Regions from separate parts of the Pantoea sp. Lu_F5_004 genome, predicted to be linked through region 1. Evidence: riboswitches for the same ligand, from Rfam matches in the RefSeq annotation. Region 1 holds a riboswitch; each other region holds the start of a gene.
The links. A riboswitch is a leader RNA that binds a small molecule or an ion and turns the genes downstream of it on or off. The one in region 1 is predicted to bind thiamine pyrophosphate.
Positions count from the first base shown of each region.

Region 2: it holds a riboswitch for thiamine pyrophosphate, as region 1 does, so the genes downstream of both, ACR8BN_RS19440 (TenA family protein) here and thiM (hydroxyethylthiazole kinase) in region 1, are expected to answer to the same signal.
Region 3: it holds a riboswitch for thiamine pyrophosphate, as region 1 does, so the genes downstream of both, thiC (phosphomethylpyrimidine synthase ThiC) here and thiM (hydroxyethylthiazole kinase) in region 1, are expected to answer to the same signal.

Region 1 covers NZ_CP194946.1:1,444,016-1,446,277, reverse strand. The annotation lists gene thiD (bifunctional hydroxymethylpyrimidine kinase/phosphomethylpyrimidine kinase) at 1-177, opposite strand, end outside; gene thiM (hydroxyethylthiazole kinase) at 164-961, opposite strand; TPP riboswitch at 996-1,096, opposite strand; gene ACR8BN_RS06720 (hypothetical protein) at 1,404-1,601, shown strand; gene ACR8BN_RS06715 (AEC family transporter) at 1,699-2,262, shown strand, end outside.
Region 2 covers NZ_CP194947.1:96,770-99,031, forward strand. The annotation lists gene ACR8BN_RS19435 (ABC transporter ATP-binding protein) at 1-625, opposite strand, end outside; gene ACR8BN_RS19440 (TenA family protein) at 622-1,323, opposite strand; TPP riboswitch at 1,392-1,494, opposite strand; gene ACR8BN_RS19445 (6-phospho-beta-glucosidase) at 1,601-2,262, opposite strand, start outside.
Region 3 covers NZ_CP194946.1:3,894,833-3,897,094, forward strand. The annotation lists gene nudC (NAD(+) diphosphatase) at 1-187, opposite strand, end outside; gene ACR8BN_RS18055 (Rsd/AlgQ family anti-sigma factor) at 277-783, shown strand; TPP riboswitch at 936-1,036, shown strand; gene thiC (phosphomethylpyrimidine synthase ThiC) at 1,124-2,262, shown strand, end outside.

The sequences.
Region 1 (2,262 bases):
AAAGTCAGGCGTAATGCGATAAACCGACTGCACGCCGCAGGTGTTCTGTGCCACCAGCGCGGTAATGACGCTGGTGCCATAGGCTCCCAGAGCCGAGAAGGTTTTCAGATCGGCCTGAATACCAGCGCCGCCGCTGGGATCGGTACCCGCAATCGTCAGAGCGTTAATACGCTTCATGATTATCCTCCAGCGTCCAGAGTGCATCTATAAACGCTGTGGCAAAGCTGCCGGGTCCGGCAGCCTGTGCCGCCGCCTTTTCACCCGCCAGCGCCATCACCTGACAGGCGGCCGCGACATTCATGAGCCGATCGCCTGGCAGAGAACTGAACCCCGCCACCACTGCCGAGAGGGCGCAGCCGGTCCCGACTACCCGTGTCATTAAGGTGTTTCCACCTTGTATAGCAAGGAGTCGCTGACCATCGGTGGCGTAGTCCACTTCACCGGTGACGATTACCAGCGTGCTCCAGGTTTTCGCGAGCTGCCGGCCCGCACCGAGTGCTGCATCCGCCTGATGCAGCGTGTCGACACCGCGTCCGCCGCTGGCCTGTTGTGCCAGCGCCAGAATCTCTGACGCATTACCCCGAATTACCGCCGGTTGCTGGCTTAACAATTGCTGGCAGAAGTCACTGCGCAGCGTCAGTGCGCCGACGGCAACCGGATCGAGTGTCCAGGGCGTGCCCGCCTGATTAGCCGCGGTGACGGCAGCCTGCATCGCCTGCTGGCGCTCGCGGGTTAAGGTGCCCACGTTAATCAGCAGTGCATCGGCCATGCTACTGAACTGGGCGGCCTCAGCGGCATCGATCACCATCGCCGGTGAGGCATGGAGTGCCAGCAACACGTTGGCGGTGAAGTTCTGGACCACGTCATTGGTCATACAGTGCACCAGTGGTGACTGGCGGCGGAAAGCGTGCAGAATGGGCGCGAAGTGCGCGGCAGAAAGGTGTTGAGATTGATGTGTCATCGTAGCTCCCAACCGGCGAACAAGAAGGCGAATGCGGTCAGGCATCAGACTTCCCTACGCTGGCATTATCCAGTTCAGGTCAGCGGGTTTTTCTCAGCCCTTTCCGTGTGGAAAGCGGCACCCCGAGTCGTGTTACGGCTTGCAGCATAGGCAAGCCGCGCAGCGAAAGCAAGCGACTCCCGCCGGGGAAATAATCGGAGCTGAAACAATTCACATGATCCCGATCAACGCCTGAGGGTGCAAAAAAAGGCTTAATGCTGCGGGTTAACGAGATACCTTTTTATAGGTAGTCCCGCTTATTACCCGGATGGGTAATATTTCCCGCAGTGACTCTGGTTACCCCATAATAATTAACCTGCTTGCAGCATCATCGTAAAAAACACTTTATTTCATGGGGTTAGAAAACTCCTGAAGCGGAACTTCATACTATTCAGGATGTATGATGCGATTTTTAGCGCTTATTCCACACCGCCATCGATGGCAGGATATTAATATTGAACGCAAGGGTGCCGTGGCACCCAATGGCAGACAGTACCTCTCCACCTATATTTCCGCCCGCTGCACAGGCTGTGGCGAAATTATTCACCGGGTCTATTATCGCGACATCAGCGATCACCAGGCGCGCCGCTGGTTAGGTTAGCGTCCCGGCTACGGTCATTCCGGACACAGTTCAGGTTAACAGTTAGTTAGCAATTTGTTAGTCTGGTAACTAATCATCGTCTGACCAGACTCTCTTTATGCCACTGCTGTTTGAAAGCTTAAGCCATCAAATTTACCTGTCAGCCCCGCTGTTTATCCTGATCCTGCTGGGGTACTGCCTCACGCGCCTCGGGAAATGGCCCGCCAGCATCAGCGAAGGGATGAACCGCTTTGTGTTTAACGTTGCCCTGCCCTGCATGCTGTTTCGGGTGATGAGCACCTTCTCGCAAAGTCCGCCGGTGGATGCGCGCCTGTTGCTGGCCTTTTTCGGCAGTTGCCTGCTGGTGTTTATCGTGGGGCGACTGCTGGCAACAAGGCTGTTTAATCTGGATGGCGTAGCGGCGTCGGTTTTTGCGCTGGGCGGCATCTTTTCCAATAACGTGATGCTGGGGATCCCAGTGGCCACGGTACTGCTGGGACCAGAAGCCCTGCCCCCGGTGGCGCTGGTGCTGGTGTTTAACAGCCTGATCCTCTGGACCTTACTGACCGTTTCGGTCGAGTGGGCAAAACAGGGCAGCTTCTCGCTGGAAGGACTCTGGCGCACCCTGCTCGGCGTGCTGAAGAATCCGCTGATCATCGGTATTCTCAGCGGTACAGCCTGG
Region 2 (2,262 bases), on a different replicon from region 1:
CAGAACCAATCATCAGCACGTAGTGACTGAGCCGACAGGCTTCGGCGGCGTCATGGGTAATCAGCAGCACGGTGTGTCCGACCAGCACTTCTGCAGCCAGCGTCTGAATCTGAGCGCGAGTGAGGGCATCCAGTGCGGAGAAGGGCTCATCCATCAGCACAACCGGCTGACGGGTGTAGAGGGTGCGGGCCAGCGCGGCGCGCTGACGCATTCCGCCGGAAAGTGTCGCGGGTCGCGCGTTCGCAGAGTGGCTAAGACCTACCCGCATCAGCAGATGCTGCGCCCAGTCGCGATCGGCCCTTTCACCTTTCAGGCGACTGGCGAGGCAGACATTTTGTTCAACCGTGAGCCACGGATAGAGCAGATCCTGTTGCCCCATCCAGGCGATGCGTCCGGTCAGCGGCAGGCCGTCGCTGCCGCTGACCTGACCGGCACAGGGTGGCGTCAGACCAGCAATGACCCGCATCAGGCTGCTTTTTCCGACGCCGCTGGCACCCAGTAAAGCGGTAAAAGCACCGCCCGCGATCTCCAGATCAAGCTGGCTGAAGAGTGGCTGCTGGCCATAATTCAGGCTGAGCTGGCGAATTGAAATGCCTGGCGGCACCGGACTGCACGGCAGGTTCATGAGCTGCTCCGCTGGGCGGCTGCATGGTTGAGACCCATCTGCCAGAAAGCGGCTTCCAGCCGGGTCGCGGTGGTGAAGATCTCCGCCAGCGGGTGAAACCGATGTTCACCGGCGCGCTGCCGGGCCTGGGTTTCAAACAGTGAAAGTGAGGAGCGAACGCCAGCCAGATACGCTTCGTTGCCGTAATTTTCTATCCATGCTGCGTAAGGATTCCCCTCAAAGCGGGTCGCGGGGTCATGCAGTAGTGTCAGGCCAGTTTCAGCATAACCGGCAACGCACGGCATCAGCGCGGTCAGCAGTTCCAGCGCATCCCCGGTGTGACCCACGTCAAGCACGTAGCGGGTGTAGTTGAGCGTTTCCACTGCCTCGGGTTCGCTCGCCTTTGCCGCCTCACTGATGCCCCATTGCTGGCAGTACGCCTGGTGAAGCGGCAGTTCGCTGACGATGGCGTTAAGCGATGCCGTCGCGCGGCGTAATGCGTCTGGCTCAGAGAGTTTGCTGATCAGCAGGCCCCAGGCACGGGCGAAGTGCAGCAGAAAGAGATAATCCTGAGTGAGATAGTGGCGAAAGGCCGCGGGTGGCAGGGTGCCCTGACCGAGTTGCCGCACAAACTCGTGCCCGATATAGGCGTGCCATTGGCCGCCCGCCTGCTGGCGCAGACGACCATAAAAGCCGGTGTCGAAAAGCGGATGTGACATAGGATCTCCAGTAACAGGGAGATCCGGGCATACGGTCTGGAACAGGGAATATTGCAGGAGATGACGCAGAAAATCTGCCGACCCGTCCCTTCGCTGGCATGACCCAGATCAGGTTCAAAGGGTTCGGCTTGCGCCATCTCAGCCCATTACAGGACACCCCTCGGAGACATTGGTTATACGATAATTACTGCCAGAGTACAACGGTACAAATAAGCGTGCTGTTCCGGCGTTTTTGTCGCGCCAGTAACAGCATGACGACAGATTTTAAGTGACGTTGTCACTCAAGATCTGCGCCATTACTGGCAATGACTTTTTTGTACCACCAGAACGATTTCTTCCGCGTGCGCGCCAGCGTACCGTTACCCAGGTCGTCGCGGTCAACATAGACAAATCCGTAACGCTTGCTCATTTCACCCGTTGAGGCGGCAACCAGATCGATACAGCCCCAGCTGGTATAACCCATCACTGGCACGCCATCCTCTATTGCGTCACCCATGGCGCGGATATGTTCGCGCAGATAGCTGATGCGGTAATCATCGTTGATCTCGCCATTGGATTCGATCTCATCGCGCGCACCCAGGCCATTCTCCACCAGAAACAGCGGCTTCTGATAGCGGTCATACATCATATTCATGGTGATGCGTAAGCCGAGCGGATCGATGCCCCAGCCCCACTCACTGCGCGGTACATGGGGATTGGTGAGCGATTTCACCACATTGGCGGCACTACTGTTCTGCTCGTTCATCTCTGCCGAGGCGCAACGTGAGGCGTAGTAACTGAACGAGACAAAATCGACACTGTTTTTCAGGATGTCGGCATCACCGTCAGCAATCTCAAGCGTCACCCCTTTTTCACGGAATACGCGGGCGGCGTAGGCCGGATAGGCTCCGCGCGCCTGCACATCAATAAAGAACAGGTTTTCGCGATCCTTTTCCAGTG
Region 3 (2,262 bases), 1.6 Mb from region 1:
CAGAACGCGGCTCACAAATCAGCCAGACTTTTTCGCCCTGCCACTCACCGATGGTCCGGGCTTTACTGCCGGTCAAACCAAATTTTTCGGCGTTTCCGTGGGGTAAATCACCTTGTGGCAACCAAAGTTTCTGTTCATGGCTGACAATCCACCATCCAGCGTCTACGCTTGAGATTTCGCATTGCATTTATTTCGTCATCCTTAGCGTCAACTCGCACGCTGAAGTCCTGATGTTAAGTGTGTAGATAAACAACTATAACTCACATGGAGTTAGATATGCTTAACCAGTTAGACGTCCTGGCTGAACGCGTAGGTGGCAGTAATGAACTGGTCGATTCGTGGCTTGAAGCCCGTCGTCAGCTACTGGTGACCTATTATCACCTGGTCGGACTTAAACCAAACAAAGAGGCGCTGACGCGTCTTGATGAGCAGGCTCTGGACAACTTCTGTCACGGTCTGGTCGATTATCTTTCTGCGGGTCACTTCAGTATCTATGAACGCGTGATCAGTGAAATGAGTGGCGACAGCCCGATGATTGCCGCCGCACAGATCTATCCACCGCTGGAAGCCAATACTGAGCGTCTGATGCAGCTGTATGACGGCCACCTGCAGCAGGCGATCGACGACGAGAACTGCATGACCTTCCAGCAGGCACTCTCCGAAGTGGGTGAAGTGCTGGAAGCACGCTTTACGCTGGAAGATAAGCTGATTCAGCTGGCATGGGACAACCAGCTTGTCCCCCCGCCGGTAGCCAATGACAGCCATATCGCGCGTCCGGCTTAATCATCATCTCCGGCAAAGGGGTTGAGATTATCCCGTAGCCCTTTTATGCTGAACAGGTTCTGAGGAGAGTGCTCCAAAGAACCTTTTTTATTTTTGCTTTGAAATATAAGGTTTTTACGCCTGGCACTGTTATCAGACACCAGCGTAAAAACAGCTTCTTGTCGGAGTGCCCAGTTGGGCTGAGACCGTTAATTCGGGATCCGCGGAACCTGATCAGGTTAGAACCTGCGAAGGGAACAAGAGTAAATATTCTCTGTATGCCAGCATGCTTACGCTGTCTATACGGTTACTCCTTCCGAACTCCGGACAAGCATCGTTCCCCCTTAACAGGAAGATTGCTATGTCTGACCAAAAAACAACCCGTCGTGAACAGCGTGCCCAGGCGCAGGAATTTATCGATTCCCTGCAAAGCGGTAGTGCATTTCCCCAGTCCCGCCGCATCTGGATTACCGGCAGCCGCGAGGATATCCGCGTTCCCATGCGTGAAATCGTGCTAAACCCGACCCACATCGGCGGCAGCAAAGAACAGCCTCTCTATGAGCAGAACGAAGCGGTACCGGTCTATGACACGGCGGGTGCCTATGGCGATCCCGCAGCACAGATCGATGTTCATCGTGGCCTGGAAAAGCTGCGCGCCCGCTGGATTGCTGAACGCGACGACAGCGAATTTCTCGAACAGAACAGCTCGGGTTATACCCAGCAGCGGCTGGCTGACGAGGGACTGGATCATCTGCGCTTCGATCAACTCCCGACACCGCGCCGTGCCCGCGCAGGCTGCTGCGTCACGCAATTGCACTATGCCCGTCAGGGGATCATCACCCCGGAAATGGAATTTATCGCACTGCGGGAAAACATGGGCCGTGAGCGAATCCGCAGTGAGGTATTGCTGCAACAGCATCCCGGCCACAGTTTTGGCGCGCATCTGCCAGCCAGTATCACGCCCGAGTTTGTGCGTCAGGAGGTCGCTGCCGGACGCGCCATCATCCCTGCCAATATCAATCACCCTGAATCGGAGCCGATGATCATTGGCCGCAACTTTCTGGTTAAGGTCAACGCCAACATCGGTAACTCGGCGGTGACCTCTTCTATTGAGGAAGAGGTGGAAAAACTGGTCTGGTCGACTCGCTGGGGTGCCGATACGGTGATGGATCTCTCTACCGGTCGTTATATTCATGAAACGCGCGAATGGATTTTGCGAAACAGCCCGGTGCCAATCGGTACAGTGCCGATTTATCAGGCACTGGAAAAAGTGAATGGCGTGGCCGAGGCGCTGAACTGGGAAATATTCCGCGATACGCTGCTTGAGCAGGCGGAACAGGGTGTCGATTACTTCACTATCCACGCTGGCGTGCTGCTGCGTTATGTCCCGATGACGGCGAAACGTCTGACCGGGATTGTATCGCGGGGTGGATCTATCATGGCGAAATGGTGCCTGTCGCATCATCAGGAGAGCTTCCTGTATCAGCACTTCCGGGAGAT